Regions from separate parts of the Kineococcus aurantiacus genome, predicted to be linked through region 2. Evidence: riboswitches for the same ligand, from Rfam matches in the RefSeq annotation. Region 2 holds a riboswitch; each other region holds the start of a gene.

Region 1 (4,317 bases), 120 kb from region 2:
GCGCTGCTGCAGACCGGGTTCGTCGGTGATGCGGACGCTGACGATCCGGCCCGGGTGCTGGTGGCGCAACCGCGCCAGGGTGTCGGCCGACGGGCGGTCGTGGGTGGCGCTGCGCACGAACCGCTGCGCCGCCGCCGTCCGCGGGTCCGAGAACACGTCGTAGACGTCGCCGATCTCGACGAGCCTGCCGTCCTCCATGACCGCGACGCGGTCGGCGATCTGGCGCACGGCGTCCATCTCATGGGTGATGACGACGATCGTCACGCCCAGTTCGGCGTTGACCCGGCGCAGCAGCGACAGCACCTCGGTCGTGGTCTCGGGGTCCAGCGCGCTGGTGGCCTCGTCGGCCAGCAGCAGCGGGGGGTTCGTGGCCAGCGCCCGGGCGATGCCGACGCGCTGCTTCTGCCCGCCGGACAGCTGCTCGGGGTAGGAGTGCGCGCGGTCGAGCAGCCCGACGAAGTCGAGGAGCTCGGCGGTGCGCCGGTCGCGCTCGGCCTTGCCCACGCCCGCGACCTTCAGCGGGTAGGCGACGTTCCCGGCGACGGTCCGGGACCGGAAGAGGTTGAACTGCTGGAAGATCATCCCGATCTTCGAGCGGGCCGCCCGCAGTTCCCCCTCGGACAGCTTCGTCAGGTCCTGGCCGCCGACGAGGACGCTGCCCGACGTCGGCTTCTCCAGGGCGTTGAGCAGCCGGACCAGGGTGGACTTGCCGGCACCGGAGTACCCGATGACCGCGAGCACCTCACCGGTCCGCACCTCCAGCGAAACGGCGTCGACCGCCGCGACGGAGGACCCGTCGCGGCGGTCGAAGCGCTTGGAGACGTTCTCCAGGGTGATGAGCGCGGTCACTTGCCCTGGGCGGCCTTCGCGTCGGCCTCGACCTTCACCGTCTCCGCCTGCAGGTCCGCGGCGGGGGTGTCCTGCACGACCGCGCTGGGGTTGTCCTGCAGGAAGACCTCCTGCACGGCCGGGTCGTGCCACAGCGCGGCCAGGTCGAGGTAGGTCTCGTCGTCCACGTCGGCCTTGCGGGCGGCGAAGATGTTGACGTACGGCGCGGCCGCGGCGGCGGTCGGGTCGTCCTTGACGATGATGTTCTCGTCGGACAGCTTCGCGGCGGTCGCGTAGTTGTTGTTGACGATGGCGGCGGCGACCGACCCGGACTGCAGGGCGCTGGCGGTCTGGTCGGCGGCGACGGTGGTGACCTTCACCTTCGAGGACTCGATGTCGTTCGTCGTGGAGAACGCGGTGCCGCCGTCCTTCAGCGTGACCAGGCCGGCCTGCTGCAGCACGAGGAGGCCGCGGGCCTCGTTGATGGCGTCGTTGGGGATCGCGACCTGCGCGTCGGCGGGCAGCTCGGCGGCGGACTTCGCGGTGAGGGAGTACAGCGGCAGCGGGTACACGGCGGTCGCGCCGATGGGCTGCAGGTCGTCGTCCGCGGTGGCGTTGTAGTTCGCCAGGTACTGGATGTGCTGGAACTGGTTCAGGTCCAGCTCCCCCTGCGACAGCGCCGGGTTCGGCAGCGTGTAGTCGGAGAAGTTCACCAGCTCGACCGTCACGCCGAGCTTGGACTCGGCGAGCTCGGTGTAGGTCGTCCAGTACGGCAGCGACTTGTCGGCGACGCCGATCTTCACCGTCCTGGCCTCACCGCCGGAGGCCGAGGTGCTGGTGGAGTCGTCGCGGGTGCCCAGGACGATCGCGACGATCACGACGGCGATGACGACGACGGCGGCGATCAGGCCGTAGAGCAGGCCGCGGCGCTTGGGCTTGTCGGGCAGGGCGGGGGCGGTGGACACGAGGACACTCCGGTTGTCGTGCGGGCGGGCGCGCGGCTCGCAGCTGCCGTGATCGACGACGTCCGGCGATCCGCGCTTGCCGGACGGGATCGTCCGGCCAGGTCCTCACCTGGGGCACCCCGCCGCGGGGGAGGGTTGCCGGACAGCCAGCCAGGGCTTCTCGCTGTCACTCATGACCTGCCCGCACCTTAACACCGCCTGTCAGACAGCGGTAACGGTCACGGGTGCCGCAACGGGCCCCCGCCCGGGGGCCGCCGGGCGCTCAGCCCAGGACGTGGGGGAGGACGACGGCCTGGGCGGCGACGGTGCGCCCGTCGGTCGTCGTCACCGACGGGCTGCCGTGCAGCACGTACCCGTCGGCCAGGGCCGCGCTGACCTTCTCGCAGAAGGACCGGTCGTCGGGCCCGGTGAGGAGGCGGTAGGCGAGCTTGTCCGGGACGGTCTCGTCGCTCATGGCCGGAGGGTACCCCTGGCCGTCCGCAGGTCCAGGTACCCCAGCGCGGCGTCGGCCAGGGCGTCGCCGCGCCGTTCCGGCGAACCCGGTGACCACCGCTTCGCGTCGTACTCCGAGGCCGTGCGGCGCAACGCCTCCAGGCTCACGGCGAGCTCGGCGTCCAGGCGGGCGGCCAGCTCGGCCGGCGTCGGCGGCTCGCCCCGCAGCGCGGCCCCCTCCCCGGCGCGCAGCCGCTCCAGCACGTCCGCGTCGAGACCCTCCTCGCGCGTCCAGAACCGCACCGGGCGGTCGACGACGTGGTTCCACACGGGCACCTCGCCGGACCGGAAGAACAGCTGGGCCGGTCTCGTCGCCAGCCCCGAGGCGGCGAGCCAGTGCCCGGCCGCGGGCGGGCGGGTGCCGAAGGCGCACTCGCCCTCGCGGGCGTTGGTCACGAGGGCGACCCGGACCCCGGTGGCGTCGTCGACGTCGTCGGTCCGGGGCCCCAGCAGGGTCCCGAAGACCCACGCCTGGAAGACCCTCAGCCGGACGATCCCCTCGGGCTGGCGGCCCACGTGCGCGCAGCCGTCGGCGACGTCCTGCAGGGTCTTCAGGGCGGTGCTCCACTTCACAGGGGCAGTCTCGCGGAAGTTGCGACGGCAACGGCAGCGGGGCCTAAGCTTCCCCGGTGGATTCGACCGAACTGAGGGCCCTGCAGAAGCCGTTGAAGGACGCCTACCGGGAGGACCCCGCGCAGGCGCTGGTCCCGGCCCGGGCCGTGGCGGTGCTGGACGGCCAGTCCATCGGCGTCTCGGTCGACGGCTTCGCGGGCACCACCCGCGCCGGGCTGCACCCCGCCGCCGGCGGTGACGGCACCGAGGCGTGCTCGGCGGACATGCTGTGCGAGGCCGTGGCGGCCTGCGCCGGGGTGACGCTGCGCAGCGTCGCCACGGCGATGGGCGTGGAGCTGCGCAACGCCTCCGTCACGGTCGACGCGCACTGGGACGCCCGCGGCACCCTGGGCGTCGCGCGCGAGGTCCCCGTCGGCATCACCGACGTGACCATCACCTTCGACTTCTCCTCCGACGCCGACGAGGCGACCGAGGCCAAGATGGTCTCCCTGGCCGAGCGCTACTGCGTCATCGCCCAGACGCTGCAGACGCCGCCGAAGGTCAGCGTCCAGCGCGCCTGAACCCTCACGCCCGGGAGTCGTGCGACCGCGACTCCTGGGCGCGGACGGCGCCCCGGCCGAACACGGCCACGACGACGAAGCCGAGGGCGAAGGCCAGCAGCACGCCCAGGCCCGCGTACCCCCAGTCGCCGTCCCAGTACCCCGCGTCCTGCCCCGACGGCGGCACCCACGTCGCCAGCCCCAGCGGCTCGAAGAAGTACCCCTGCCAGGCCAGCCACGAGGCGTTGGCGTTCGACACCAGCCCCCAGCCGATCGCCGTCGCCCCGGCCATCGTCAGGACCGGCAGCCAGCGCACCGACCCGTAGCGGCCCCGCGCGTCGAGCAGCTCGTCCTCGGCGTAGCCGGCGCGCCGCGTCGCGAGGTCGGCCAGGAAGATGCCGGCCCACGCCGCGATCGGCACGCCCAGGGTGATGAGGAACCCCTGGAACGGGGTGAGGAAGTCCACCGAGAAGAACGCGATGTAGATCGCGCCGGCGACCATGAGGCACGCGTCGACGAGCACCGCCACCGGCCGGGGCACCCGCAGGCCCACGTTGAGCAGGGCCAGCCCCGAGGAGTAGATGTCCATGACCGCCCCGCCGACCAGGCCCAGGACGGCCACGACCGCGAACGGCACGAGGAACCACGTCGGCAGGATGTCGGTCAGCGCCCCCACCGGGTCGGCCGCCACGCGCGCGCTCAGGTCCGGCTGCGAGCCCACGACGAGCGCCCCGAAGACCAGCAGCACCGCCGGCCCCAGCGAGGACCCCAGCGTCGTCCACAGCACCACCCCGCCGCTGGAGGCGTCCCGCGGCAGGTAGCGGGAGTAGTCGGCCGCGGCGTTGGCCCAGCCCAGCCCGAACCCCGTCATGACCATGGTGAACGCGCCCACGACGGCCGCGGTGTCGCCGGCCGGGATC
Region 2 (4,317 bases):
GCCGCGGGGCTCCTCGGACAGCAGCGCGTGCAGCTCGGCCTCGAACTCGGCCCAGCTCAGCTCACCGGGACCTGGTTCCAGGTCGGGGTCGACCGGGGACCACGCGAACCCCCACTGACCGTGCCCCGCCAGGGCCAGGCCCTGCACCAGCGCCGACCCGAAACTGGTTGCGCCAGCGCACAACCGGGCCCACAGTCGACGTCCTCGCACCTCGCACCTCCGCTCTCGGGTGCCTCACTGTGACACACGCGTCCCGCTGCGCAAGGGCCTTCGGGGGTTTTCCCGCGCGGGGGTGCGCGGGTCAGCGCAGGGCGGCCTCGTCGGCCCGGTGCGCCCACTGCGCGAACGTCTCCTCCTCCTCCCGCTCGGCGAGCCGGCACTCCAGGTCGCTCACCGCCTCGGCCGCGGTCCGCTTCGTCTCGACGATCGCGAGCTCGCAGCACTCGATGCCGGTGCAGGCCGTCGTGGTGCGCCGGAACGGGCTGGGGGCCGTGCTCAGCCCGATGCGGTCGAGCTGCGCGGTGAGCTGCCCGACGCGCCCGGGCGGCACGTCCAGCACCAGGACCTCCTGCTGGGGGGTGAGCCGCACGCGCCGCGAGCCCACGGCTTCGGCGGCGTCGGCCAGCCCGGTCAGGACGTCGGCGCTGACCCGGTCCGCCACCGGGGTCGCCCCCACGTGGCGCAGGCCGTCCTTCTGCTCGTGGACCCCGACGTGGTCCCCGGCGCCCGTCGGGGCCGGGGCGGGCGGCCCGTCGGCCAGCGCGTACCCGAGGTGGTCGCGCTCCAGGACCTCGCGGAACCGCACCGGGCCCCGGTCGGCGAGCAGGAACTCCAGCCGGGCGCGGTGCCGCAGCCGCCGGTAGCCGTGGTCGCGGAAGATCCGCACGACCCCGTGCCAGACGTCGGCCGCCTGCTCGGGCCGGACGAAGGCCCCCAGGCGCTCGGCGAGGCGGGGGTTCGTCGACAGCCCCCCGCCGACCCACAGGTCGTACCCCGGACCCAGCTCGGGGTGCTCCACGCCGACCAGCGAGACGTCGTCGATCTCGTGCACGACGTCCTGGCTGGGGTGCCCCGTGACCGCGGATCGAACTTGCGGGGCAGGTTCGCGAGGTCGGGGTCGCCGACGAACCGCCGCACGATCTCCTCGACCACCGGCGTCGGGTCGAGGACCTCGTCGGCCGCCACCCCGGCGACCGGGCTGCCCAGGACGACGCGGGGGCCGTCGCCGCAGGCCTCCGTCGTCCGCAGGCCCACGGCCTCCAGCTGCGCCCAGATCGCGGGGACGTCCTCGATGCGCACCCGGTGCAGCTGGACGTTCTGCCGGTCGGTGAGGTCGGCGGTGCCGCGGGCGTACGTGCGGGAGACGTCGCCCAGGACGCGCAGCTGCCGCGTCGTGAGGGCGCCGCCGTCCAGCCGGACGCGCAGCGTGAAGCACTCGTCGGACAGCTCGGCCGCGGTGAGCTGCGCGGTGCGGCCACCGGGGACGCCGGGACGGCGCTGCGTGTGCAGCCCCCACCAGCGGAACCGGCCGTCGAGGTCGTCGGGGTCGATGGAGGCGAACCCCTGGTGGGCGTAGACCCGCTCGATGCGCCCGCGCACCTCCAGCGGGGGTCCGTCGGGCGTGAACTGCTCGTCGTGGTTCAGCGGGGTGCGCCCGTCCACGAGCCACTGCCCGTGGGTGCGTCCCCGTGCGGTCTCGTCGCCGGACATGCGGTCCTCGATCACGTGGGAGGGGGTGCGTGGAGCTCGGTTGACACGGCGACGGGACGTGTCGTTGACTGTGCGAACCATCCAGAGCGGCCGAGAGACTTGGCTCGACGACGCCGCAGCAACCCCCTCCGAGGGTCGGTGCTTCCGCCAAGGACGATGGAGGACGCGTTGCCCGGCCCCAAGCCGTTGCTGCTCAACCTGTTCGAGATGAACTGCGTGAGCCACATCACGCACGGGCTGTGGCGGCTGCCCGGCAACCACCGCCACGAGTTCAACGACATCGGGTACTGGACGACGCTGGCCCGGCTGGCCGAGGACGCGCAGTTCGACGCCGTCTTCCTCGCCGACGTGATCGGCGCCTACGACGTCTACCGCGACGGCCCGCAGACGGCGCTGCGCGAGGGGCTGCAGGTCCCCAGCAACGACCCGATGCTCGTCGTGCCCGCGATGGCGGCCGTGACCGACCACCTCGGGTTCGCGGTCACGTTCTCCACCAGCTACGAACCGCCGTTCCCCTTCGCCCGCCGCATGAGCACCCTGGACCACCTCACGAAGGGCCGCGTGGGCTGGAACGTCGTCACGAGCTACCTGCCCAGCGCGGCGCGCAACTTCGGGCTGCCCGGTGAGATCGCGCACGACGAGCGGTACCGGATCGCGGACGAGTTCATGGAGGTCGTCTACGCGCTGTGGGAGGGTTCCTGGGACGCCGGGGCGGTCGTCGCCGACCGCGAGCGGGGCGTGTTCACCGAACCCGACCGGGTGCGTGCGATCGACCACGACGGCACGTACTTCCGGGTGGCCGGGCCGCACCTGTCCTCCCCCTCGCCGCAGCGGACCCCGCTGGTCGTCCAGGCCACGGCGTCGGCCGACGGCATCGAGTTCGCGGGCCGGCACGCCGAACTGGTGTTCACCGGCGGACCGGACCACGCCGCGGTCGCCCGCACGATCGCGGCGGTGCGCGAGGCCGCCGCCCGTCACGGCCGGGACCCGCGCAGCGTGAAGTTCGTGGTGCAGGCGACCGTCATCACGGGGCACACCGAGTCCGACGTGACCGCCAAGCTCGCCGCGCACGCCCGGTACGACAGCCTGGAGGGCAGGTTCGCGCACGCCTCGCTGCCGTTCGACCCGCTGGCCCACCCCGCGGACCGGACCGTCGGGGAGGCCCTCGCGCTCGAGGGGCGCGCCGACCACCCCGGCGCGGCCGGGCTGCCCCGGCAGCGCACCGTGGGTGAGTTCGCCGCGGCGATCGCCCGGCGCGAGCGCACCTTCTCGGCCGTCGGGACCCCCGACGCGGTCGTCGCGCAGATCGAGCACTGGCTCGACGACGTCGGCATCGACGGCATCAACCTCACCCAGCACCACAGCTACGGCACCCTGCTGGACTTCGCCGAGCTCATCGGGCCCCGGTTGCGGGCCCGCGGCCGCCGGCCCGAGGGCTACGTCCCGGGGCAGACGCTGCGCGAGCGCTTCGGCGGCGCCGGGCCCCTCCTGCCCGGCGAGCACACCGGCGCCCGGTTCCGGCGCGCCGCCGTCCCCACCCCGTGACCCGCACCCCCTCAGACCAGGAGCCGACATGCCCACCCCGTTCCACGTGTTCCTGGAGGTCGACGGCGGCGGGTGGCACCCCGCCGCCTGGCGCCGTTCCCGCTCCACGCCCGACCAGGTGTTCTTCCCCGCCCGCCTGCGCGAGTTCGCCGTCACCGCGCAGGCGCAGGGCCTGACGGGCCTGACGTTCGAGGACTCCACCGCCCCGGACCCGCGCAACCCTGTCGGGCACCTCGACGCCGTCCAGCGCGCGGCCTTCCTGGCCGGCACGACGGACGCGGTCGGGCTGCTGCCGGTGGCCGCGACGACGTACTCCGAACCGTTCCACGTCGCCGCCCAGATCGCCTCCCTGGACCACTCCAGCCACGGCCGGGCCGGCTGGATCGCGACGACCTCCCCCGCGCGCGCGGCGCGGGCCGTGGACCTGCCCGTCGCGGCGGACCCGGCCGCGGAACTGGCCGACGTCGTGCGTGCCGTGCGGGCGCTGTGGGACTCCTGGGAGGACGACGCGGTCGTCCGCGACGTCGCCACGGGGCGCTACGTCGACCGCGACCGCCTGCACCACGTCGACGTCGAGACGGGCCGCTGGTCGGTCAAGGGCCCGCTCACCGTGCCGCGCAGCCCGCAGGGCCAGTCCGTCGTCGTCGTCCACGAGCGCGACCTGACGCCCACCACGCACGCCGACGTGGTGCTCAGCGGGGACGAGGGGGCCCGCCGCACCGCGGGCGGCCCGCTCGTCGTGCTGGACGTCGAGTTCGCCCTCGACACCGAGGCCCACGCCGCGGCCGACCGCCTCGCGGCCCTGGACGCCGACGCGGCCGCCCCGGCGTCCGGGCGCATCCGCTGGTCGGGCTCGGGCGAGGGGTTCGCCCGGTACCTGTCGGGGCTGGCCGGTTCGGTGAACGGCGTCCGCCTGCACGCGGCCGTCCTCGACGAGGACCTGCGCACCCTGCTGCGCACGACCCTCCCGGCGCTGCGCGTCGCCCGCCTCCTGCAGGCGCCCGTCGCGGGAGCCACGCTGCGCTCCACCCTGGGCCTGGCGCGGCCCGTCAACCAGTTCGC
Region 3 (4,317 bases), 3.5 Mb from region 2:
GTGGAGCCGACCCCGGCCCCCGGCCCGGCCCGGGCCCGGCGGGCACCGGTGGCGCGCACTCGAAAGACCGCACCCGCATCTGCCTGACCCGCTCCCCGGCCCGGAGCACCGGACTCGGTAGGGGCGGACGGGTACCGATCGACCGAGCCCCTGCGGCCGACGGAGACGCTCAGCGCCGCGAGGAACTGCTGCGCCGCAGCCGCCGTGGACCGGGAGTTCTGCGCGGAGACGAGGTTGCGGTCCACGACCACAGGGCTCGACCACGCCGGGCCGGTCTCCACGGGCCGCCTCCCACGCGCGCAACCGGAACTCGACGACGCACGGAGCCCGGTCGCCGAGCCCACGCTGCTGTTCTTCCTCGTCGGTGACGACGGTCGGGCGACGCCCGGATGGCCGACGCGCTCTGCGCTGCGGGGGCGCCCGGGCCGGTCCCGTCCGGCCCGGGCGCTGCGGGTCACACGCCGGCGGTGGAGGCTGCGCGGTCGAGCTCCAGGTCGCCGAGCGTCACGCCCCGCGCCTCGTTGCCCTTCACCCACCACGTCACACCCGCCGCCGCACCGATCATCCAGAACGCGGCGAGCAGCACGAACATGGAGGTCACGGAGAAGACGACTGCGACCTCGGCCAGCAGGACCTGCCCGACGACCGCGCCCATCCGCCCCACCCCGACCGAAGCGCCCACCCCTGTAGCACGCAGGTGGGTGGGGAACTGCTCCGAGAACGTGGGGTAGGCCGACACCCAGGCGCACGTCGCGAAGAACGCCGCAACCGTGAACGACGCCAGGACGAGCCCACGCGAACCGGTCGAAGCCGCCGCGGCACACCCGAGCATGCTCAGCGCCGCACCGCTGTAGCTGATGACCACCGAGGGCCGGCGGCCCAGGGCGTCCAGCGCCCACGCGACGAGCACACCGCCGGCCAGCGCTCCCACGTTGGCGACCAGGAAGTACCAGGGCAGCGCTGCGTCGGAGATCGGTACAGCGCCGGAGGCGGAGGAGAAGACGAAGACGCTCATCGCCGTGAAGAGGCCGTAGTAGCCGGCAGCCTCGGAGAAGTCCAGAGCCATCCCGAAGAAGAGCTTGCTGCGGTGGTGCTTCCACAGTTCGGTCAGCGCGCCTCGGCCACGCCGTCCCGAGGGGGGCAGCACGTAACCGTCGGCGCTGGTCTGGCCGGTGATCGCGACGACGACGGCGTCTGCCTCGGCCAAACGCCCGCGCGAAGCCAGCCAGCGCGGAGACTCAGGCACCAGACGCCGGGCGAGGAGACCGTAGACGGCGCTGACCACACCGAACAACAGCGTGTACCGCCAGGTCAGGCCGAACGTGGAGATCACCAGGATCGAGACGAGGGAGGAGAGGATCCCGCCCAGGGCCCAGAAGGTCATCACCAGGCCGTTGCTGCGACCACGGTTGCGAGCGGGGGTGAACTCCGAGATCGCCGAGGTGATCGCCGAGTACTCACCCCCGACGCCGAGCGCGGTGATGAAGCGGAACAGCATGAACACCTCGTAGGAGGGTGCTGCGGCACTGGCGACCGCGGCGAGGGAGTACACCAGCAACGTCGCGACGAAGAGGCGTTTGCGCCCCACCCGGTCAGCCAGCCAGCCGAAACCGAGGGCACCCACCGCGATGCCGAAGAACCAGACGACGTTGATCGTCACCGCCTGGTCGGCGCCCAGACCGAACTCCGACTGGATGCCCGGGATGACTGAGCCGATGATCTGCACCTCGAAGGCGTCGAGCATCCACCCGATGCCCAAGGCCGTCGCGATGCGGGTGTGCGCCGGTCTCCAGCGCGTGTGGTCGAGCCGTGCCGCCATGGGGTCCTCCGTGCCGTAGCCGAGGCACCGACGGAGGCAGGAGTCGCGGCAGGTGCTCGTCCTTACCCGCGCGCCGGCGCAGGTCAGGTCATCACCCGGGGCACCCCACGACGAGGAGGGTTGCCGCCCAGCAAGCCGGGGCTCGTCGCTGGGACTCGTGACCGAGCAGGAACCTAGCCAGCTCAAGATCTCGTTGTCAACGACTCCGGCGCCGCCCCGGTCCTCGAGCGATCCCGGCTCAACTCGTGAGCGCACGTCCTGCCGGGCAACAGCATGCGGGCAGCGGCGCGTGGCACCTCTGACGCACCCCTCACGCAGGCCCGGGCCCACGTGGTCACCGGTCGACGTCCGAGTTCCTGGACCACGGGAGCCGCCCGCGCCGCGCGCCCGTGCCGACGCCCTGCTTCCCCGTTGCGGCGGCACCGGTGCCGACCTCGACCACTCTGAACGGCACCGGTCGCGAACGCAGGGTCACGACGCTGCCTCCGCCTCCCCACGGCCGAGCGGGCTCGCTGAGGCCAGCCCTCGCGCCCGCGTCCCTCGCAACCGGCACTGCGCGGGTGCGCATCCGCTGGGAGTGCGAAGTGGGCACTGCTCGCCCTCGCGCTCCCGGCCACCGCGATGCTCAGGGGCTGCGCCACCAGCAGCGACGACGACGGCCCGCGAGGACTGCTCCTGCACGGCCCGCTCGTCGCCTCGACCGGCCACGGCGACGCCGCGTCGGCCGCCCGGACCGGGGCACCCTCATCCGTGACGGTGCGTGCCTGCTCCTCGCGACCCGCCCGGCGGAAGCCCTCAAGTCAGTGACACCTGATCCCGAAATGGTTAGCAAGTGCTCCACCAGACAGCTAGTCATCGGAGGGTTGCCATGTCGCTGCGCGTACGCCCGAGGCTCACCAAGGGCACTCCCGACGCACTCCCGACCTCGTCCGCTGCCACGACGCCGTCGTCAGCGACCACGCCCGCCCCCGACCCCGGGCCGGCACGCTCGTCCTGCCCCGACGAGCGGGTGGGCGACGTGGAGCGGGCAGCTGCGCTGCGCCGGGCGGTGCAGGACCACGTGGCCGCCGGCGCGGTGGTGCAGCACGCCAGTGCGCACCAGGCGGTCCTCACCTGCCGCGAGGCGACCGCGCACCGCCGGCACGCCCTCGCCGCGGTGTGCACCCTGGGGGCGTGGCTGCCGTTCTGGGCCGCCCTCAGCATCGCCCGGAGCCGCCGACGCCACAGCGTGCAGCTCGTCGTGGACGCCTGCGGCGTCGTCACCTCCCGCACGCTCGGGCCGGCCCCCCGCCCCGGCTCCAGGTGACCCCGACGCCACCCCGGTGATCCCTCACCACCACGACCGCAGCCTCGGCAGCGGTGGTCTGCCCACCGCCACGACGCAGGCGGCGGGTCAGCTCGGCCTCGACGCGCACCTCCGACGTGTCGCTCTCCAGCGACAGCCTCGCCCGCCCCGACACGCAGACTTTCGCGCCCTCGCTCAACAGCGGTCCCGTGCAGCAGACGAGCACTGTCTGCTGCCGCTGGAGACGCCGGGTTCGGGGAACCACCGCTCACCCACCCGTCGCGATGACTGCTCCACGACCCCCCGCGACGTCAGCGGTAGTACAGCGCCACCGGTCGTCCGTCGACCTGGCGGATGTCGACGGGGACGTCGTAGACGGCCTCGAGCACGTCCGGGCGCATCACCTCCCCGGCGGCGGCATCGGCGACGACACGACCCTGCCGCACCGCCACGATCCGGTCCGACCAGGTCGCGGCGAAGTTGACGTCGTGCAGGACCACCACCACCCGCTTGCCCAAGTCGTCGGCCATCGTGCGGACCAGGCGCATGGTCTCGGCCATGTGCCGCAGGTCGAGGTTGTTCAGCGGTTCGTCCAGCAGCACGTACCGGGTGTCCTGCGCCAGGACCATCGCGATGAAGGCCCGTTGGCGCTGGCCCCCGGACAGCTCGTCGAGGAAGCGGCCACGCAGCCCGTCCAGCTCGAGGTGGGCCAGCGCACGCTCGATCTGGTCGTGGTCGGTGCGGGTGAGGCGACCGCGGGAGTGCGGGAAGCGCCCGAACTCCACCAGGTCCTGCACGGTCAACCGGGCCGCGACGTGGTTGTCCTGCCGCAGCACCGCCAGCGTGCGGGCCAGCCGGGCCGAGTCGGTCGAGGCGACGTCCATCCCGTCGACGCTGACCCGCCCGGCGTCGGGCGCCACCAGTCGGCTGATCACGCCGAACAGGGTCGACTTGCCCGCCCCGTTGGGGCCGATGAGCGAGGTCACCCCCTCGGCCCCCAGTTCCAGGTGCACGTCGTGCAGCACCGTCTGAGCCCCGTAGCGCTTGGTGACACCGTGCAGGCGGATCATCGGGCTCCCTTGCGCAGGACGAGGTGGAGGAAGAACAGCCCGCCGGCGAACTCGATGGTCGTCGACAACGTCGCTCCCAGGGAGAACACCCGCTCCAGGACCAGCTGACCGCCCAGCAGGCACAGCAGGCCCAGCAGCACGGC
Region 4 (4,317 bases), 2.7 Mb from region 2:
AGACGCTGCGGATCTGCCGGCAGATGTGGTCCGACTCCGAGGAACCCTTCACCGGCCGGCACTACGCGCTCGGCCGGACCCTCAACAGCCCGCAGCCGCTGCGCCGCCCGCACCCGCCGATCCTCATCGGCGGCGGCGGGGAGAAGAAGACGCTGCGCCTGGTCGCGCAGTACGCCGACGCCTGCAACCTGTTCGGGGGCGACGACATCGCCCGCAAGCTCGACGTCCTGCGGGCCCACTGCGAGGACCTCGGCCGCGACTACGACGAGATCGAGAAGACCGTCATGGCCGTCGCCGACCCCGACGACGTCGAGGGGTTCCTCGAGCAGGCCCGCGGGTGGGCCGCGCTCGGCGTCACCCACGTCCACGGCGGGTTCCGGGGCTACTTCGAACCCGGCAGCGTCAAGCGGTTCGGCGACGCCGTGGTCCCGCGGCTGGCCGAGCTGGGCGCCTGAACGGCCCCCCGGCTCACCGGTAGCGGCTCACCGGTAGCGGCTCACCGGTAGCGGCTCACCGGTAGCGGCTGGGCGGCACGGGCAGGCCGAGGTTCTCCCGCAGGGTCGCCGCGGGCAGTTCCGGGGCCAGCACCCCGCGTCGCACCAGCAGCGGCACCACCTGCTCGGCGAACTCCTCCAGCCCGGTGGGCAGGGAGGAGAACGCCAGGGTGAAACCGTCCGCCGCGCCGCCGGTGAACCGCTCGGTCATCCAGTCCGCCACCTGCTCGGGGGTGCCGGGCAGGAACCGGCGGCGCAGCATCGCCCGGTACAGCTCCCGCAGCGTGAACCGCTCGCGGTCCACGAGCTTGCGGACCCCCTCGAACACCGTCTGCACCTGGTTCGACCCGCTGCTGAAGTCGAACTCGAACCGCTCGTCCAGCGGCCGGTCGGACAGGTCGACCCCCAGGTGGTGCGAGAGCCAGTCCAGGCTGAGCCGGTCCGGGGTCAGCGCCTCGATCTCCTCCAGCCGCTCCAGGGCGCGCGCGGGGGTCTCGCCCAGCACGGGGGACAGGGCCGGCAGCACGAGCAGGTGCGAGCGGTCCCGGCCGTTCTCCACGGCGCGCCGCTTGTAGTCCTCGTAGAGGCTGCGCGCGCCCGGCAGCGGGGCCGAGCCCGGCACGAACACGGCCTCGGCGTGCCGGCCCGCGAGCCGCCGGCCGTCCTCGGAGGACCCGGCCTGGAACAGCACGGGACGGCCCTGCGGCGGGCGGGGCAGGTTCAGCGGGCCCCGCACCCGGAAGAACTCCCCCTCGTGGTCCAGCACGTGCATCCCGGCCGGGTCGGCGTAGCGGCCCGAGGCGACGTCGGGGCGGATCGCGCCGTCGTCCCAGCTGTCCCACAGGCCGTGCACGACCTCGACGAACTCGGCGCCGCGGCGGTAGCGCGCGGCGTGGTCCAGGTTGCGCTCCAGCCCGAAGTTGCGGGCCTCCTCGTCGCTGGCCGACGTCACGAGGTTCCACCCGGCCCGCCCGGAGCTGAGGAAGTCCAGGGTGCCGACCTGCCGGGCGGTGTGGAACGGCTCGTTGTACGTCGTGGAGACGGTCGCGACCAGGCCGATCCGCTCGGTGCTGCGGGTCAGCGCCCCCAGCAGGCCGAACGGCTCGGGCCGCACGTTCGCGACGTGCTCGACGCCGGAGCCGAACCGGTCCCACACGTACAGCTCGTCGGCGTAGAACACGGCCGCGAACCCCGCCCGCTCGGCGGTGCGCGCGAAGTGCTCGTAGTACCCGAAGCTCACGTACTCGTCCGGCCGCCCACCCGGCAGCCGCCAGCTCGTGAGGTGCTCGCCGCCGGGGTAGAAGACCATCGCCGTGAGGATCACGACCGCGCACGCTACCCCGCGCCCGATCCGGTGAAGCGCTTGACACGGGTCGGGGCCGTGCCGTCCACTGGGAGAGCCATCCAGAGCGGCCGAGAGACCTGGCTCGTCGACGCCGCAGCAACCGCCCCGCCGGGGTAGGTGCTCCCGCCAGGACCGATGGGGAGGGACCCGCAGTGCCGATCGAACCGCTCACGCGACGCCTCGTCGTCGACCTCCTGCGCAGCGCCGGGACGACGTGTCGGGCCTGACCGCCCGATCCGCCCCCACCCCGCTCCGCCCCAGGAAGGTCCCGCGATGACGCACGCCCCGTACGGCTTCACCACCCAGCAGGTCCACGCCGGCGCCGAACCGGACCCGGTCACCGGCTCCCGGGTCACGCCCGTCCACCTCACCGCCGGGTTCGTCTTCGACGACTTCGAGCACGCCCGCGCCCGCTTCGCCGGCGAGGACGACGGCTACGTCTACACCCGCATGGGCAACCCGACGACGGCCGCCGTCGAACGCCGCCTGGCGGTCCTGGAGGGCGGCACCGACGCGATCCTGCTCGGCACCGGCCAGGCCGCGATCACCGTCGCCCTGCTGGGGATCCTCGGCGCCGGCGACCACGTGGTGGCCGCCGCCGACCTCTACGAGGGCTCGCGCGGGCTGCTGCTGGACAACTTCGCCCGCCTGGGCATCGCCGTCGACTTCGCCGCCGGGCCGGGGGACTGGGAGCGGCTCGTGCGCCCGACGACCCGGGCGTTCTTCGCCGAGTCGGTCGCCAACCCCAAGAACAGCGTCCTGGACGTCCCGGCCGTGGCCGCCGTCGCGCACCGCCACGGCGTCCCGCTCGTCGTGGACAACACCTTCGCCACGCCCTACCTGCTGCGGCCGCTGGAGCACGGCGCCGACGTCGTCGTGCACTCGGCGAGCAAGTTCCTCGCCGGGCACGGCTCGGCGCTGGGCGGCGCGGTCGTCACCGGCACCGGTTTCGACTGGAGCGGTTTCGCCCACCTCACCGACCCCGCGAACGTCCTGGCCGGGATGAGCTGGGTGGAGCGCCACGGCCCGCAGCGCGCCTACGTCGAGCACACCCGCTCCGTCGTCGCCTCCCGGCTGGGCCCGGCGATCTCGCCGTTCAACGCCTTCCTGGTCCAGCAGGGGCTGGAGACCCTCTCGCTGCGGGTGGGCCGCCAGAGCGCGACCGCCGAGACCGTCGCGCGCTGGCTGCAGGCCCGGCCCGAGGTCGTCGGCGTCGACCACGCCGGGCTGCCCGGGCACCCCTCCCACGACGTCGCCCGCCGCCTGCTGCCGCGCGGCACCGGGGCGGTCCTGTCCGTGACGCTGGAGGGTGGACGCGCTGCGGCCCAACGGTTCGTCGACGCCGTGCAGCTGTTCACCCGGATGACCCACGTCGGGGACGTCCGCTCCCTGGTCATCCACCCCGCCAGCACCACGCACGCCCACCGCAGCGAGGACGAACGGCTCGCCGCCGGGATCTGGCCCGGCCTGGTGCGGCTGTCCATCGGGCTGGAGGAACCCGAGGACCTGCTCGGGGACCTGGAGCAGGCCCTCGTGGCCTCCCGCGAGCGCGAGGGGGCGGCGGCCTGATGGGACGCCTGCAGCACTTCGGCTACTTCTTCTCCCGGGGTTTCGGCCCGCAGGGCTGGGGACGGGACTACCAGGCGTGGAACGACGACTGGACGCGCCCGGACCTGTACGCCCACGCCGTCCGCGACCTCGAACGGGCCGGGTTCGACCTCGTCGTGGTCGAGGACGCGATCTCGCTGGGGAACCCGCAGACCCTGGACCTGCGGGTGCGCGCCGCCTACGGCGGCCCCAAGCACGACCCGCTGCTGCTGGCGCCGTACCTGTTCGCCGCCACGACCCACCTCGGGGTCGTCCCGACGGTCAACGCGGGGATCACCCCGCCGTACCTCGCCGCCCGGCAGGCCGCGACGCTGCAGCACCTGTCCGGCAGCCGGTTCGGGATCAACCTCGTCACCGACACCGGCAGCGCCCGGCACGTCGGGCTCGACCCCGTCCCGCACGACGTCGCCTACGACCGCGCCGAGGAGTGGATCGACGTGGTCCGCCGGCTGTGGCACAGCTGGGACCCCGAGGCGCTCGTCGCCGACCCCGTCACGGGCCGGTTCGCCGACGGCACCCGCATCGACGCCTTCGCCCACCGCGGGGAGCACTTCCGCCTCGACGGCCCGCTGAACGCCCTGCCGTTCTCCTCGGGCGACCCCGTCCTGGTCTCCCCGGGCGGGTCGCCCCGGGGCCTGGGGTTCGCGGGGTCGCGCTCGGACGTGCAGCTGGCCCTCGCGCCCCTGCGGGTCGACCGGGTCCGCGAGTACCGGCGCAGGGTCCTCGACGCGGCCGCGCTGGCGGGCCGCAAGGCCTCCGACGTGCGCGTCCTGCTCGTCGTCAAACCCGAGCTCGTCGCGAGCGCCGCCGAGGCCGACCGCGTCGTCGAGGCCTCCGCGCACCCGGGCGAGGACGTCCTGCGCGAGGTCG

Evidence for each region. Region 2 has a riboswitch for S-adenosylmethionine ahead of BJ968_RS05905 (NtaA/DmoA family FMN-dependent monooxygenase). Riboswitches for the same ligand answer to the same signal wherever they lie in the genome.
Region 1: linked by a shared signal. The riboswitch ahead of BJ968_RS05290 (MetQ/NlpA family ABC transporter substrate-binding protein) and the one ahead of BJ968_RS05905 (NtaA/DmoA family FMN-dependent monooxygenase) in region 2 are both predicted to bind S-adenosylmethionine.
Region 3: linked by a shared signal. The riboswitch ahead of BJ968_RS22510 (MFS transporter) and the one ahead of BJ968_RS05905 (NtaA/DmoA family FMN-dependent monooxygenase) in region 2 are both predicted to bind S-adenosylmethionine.
Region 4: linked by a shared signal. The riboswitch ahead of BJ968_RS18850 (O-acetylhomoserine aminocarboxypropyltransferase/cysteine synthase family protein) and the one ahead of BJ968_RS05905 (NtaA/DmoA family FMN-dependent monooxygenase) in region 2 are both predicted to bind S-adenosylmethionine.

What each region holds. Positions count from the first base shown of each region.
Region 1 is NZ_JACCBB010000001.1:1,114,209-1,118,525, reverse strand. Features, by position in the region: gene BJ968_RS05295 (ATP-binding cassette domain-containing protein) at 1-849, opposite strand, end outside; gene BJ968_RS05290 (MetQ/NlpA family ABC transporter substrate-binding protein) at 846-1,793, opposite strand; SAM riboswitch class IV at 1,861-1,971, opposite strand; gene BJ968_RS05285 (DUF1737 domain-containing protein) at 2,056-2,247, opposite strand; gene BJ968_RS05280 (DUF7711 family protein) at 2,244-2,858, opposite strand; gene BJ968_RS05275 (OsmC family protein) at 2,915-3,418, shown strand; gene BJ968_RS05270 (cytosine permease) at 3,423-4,317, opposite strand, start outside.
Region 2 is NZ_JACCBB010000001.1:1,234,015-1,238,331, forward strand. Features, by position in the region: gene BJ968_RS05895 (MFS transporter) at 1-118, shown strand, start outside; partial or broken gene BJ968_RS24185 (nitrite/sulfite reductase) at 365-1,710, opposite strand; SAM riboswitch class I at 1,785-1,873, shown strand; gene BJ968_RS05905 (NtaA/DmoA family FMN-dependent monooxygenase) at 1,867-3,255, shown strand; gene BJ968_RS05910 (LLM class flavin-dependent oxidoreductase) at 3,284-4,317, shown strand, end outside.
Region 3 is NZ_JACCBB010000001.1:4,732,041-4,736,357, reverse strand. Features, by position in the region: gene BJ968_RS22515 (TetR family transcriptional regulator) at 1-87, shown strand, start outside; gene BJ968_RS22510 (MFS transporter) at 455-1,819, opposite strand; SAM riboswitch class IV at 1,873-1,982, opposite strand; gene BJ968_RS22505 (hypothetical protein) at 2,829-3,125, shown strand; gene BJ968_RS22500 (iron ABC transporter ATP-binding protein) at 3,416-4,174, opposite strand; gene BJ968_RS22495 (iron chelate uptake ABC transporter family permease subunit) at 4,171-4,317, opposite strand, start outside.
Region 4 is NZ_JACCBB010000001.1:3,930,140-3,934,456, forward strand. Features, by position in the region: gene BJ968_RS18840 (TIGR03560 family F420-dependent LLM class oxidoreductase) at 1-455, shown strand, start outside; gene BJ968_RS18845 (NtaA/DmoA family FMN-dependent monooxygenase) at 511-1,818, opposite strand; SAM riboswitch class I at 1,892-1,981, shown strand; gene BJ968_RS18850 (O-acetylhomoserine aminocarboxypropyltransferase/cysteine synthase family protein) at 2,113-3,408, shown strand; gene BJ968_RS18855 (LLM class flavin-dependent oxidoreductase) at 3,408-4,317, shown strand, end outside.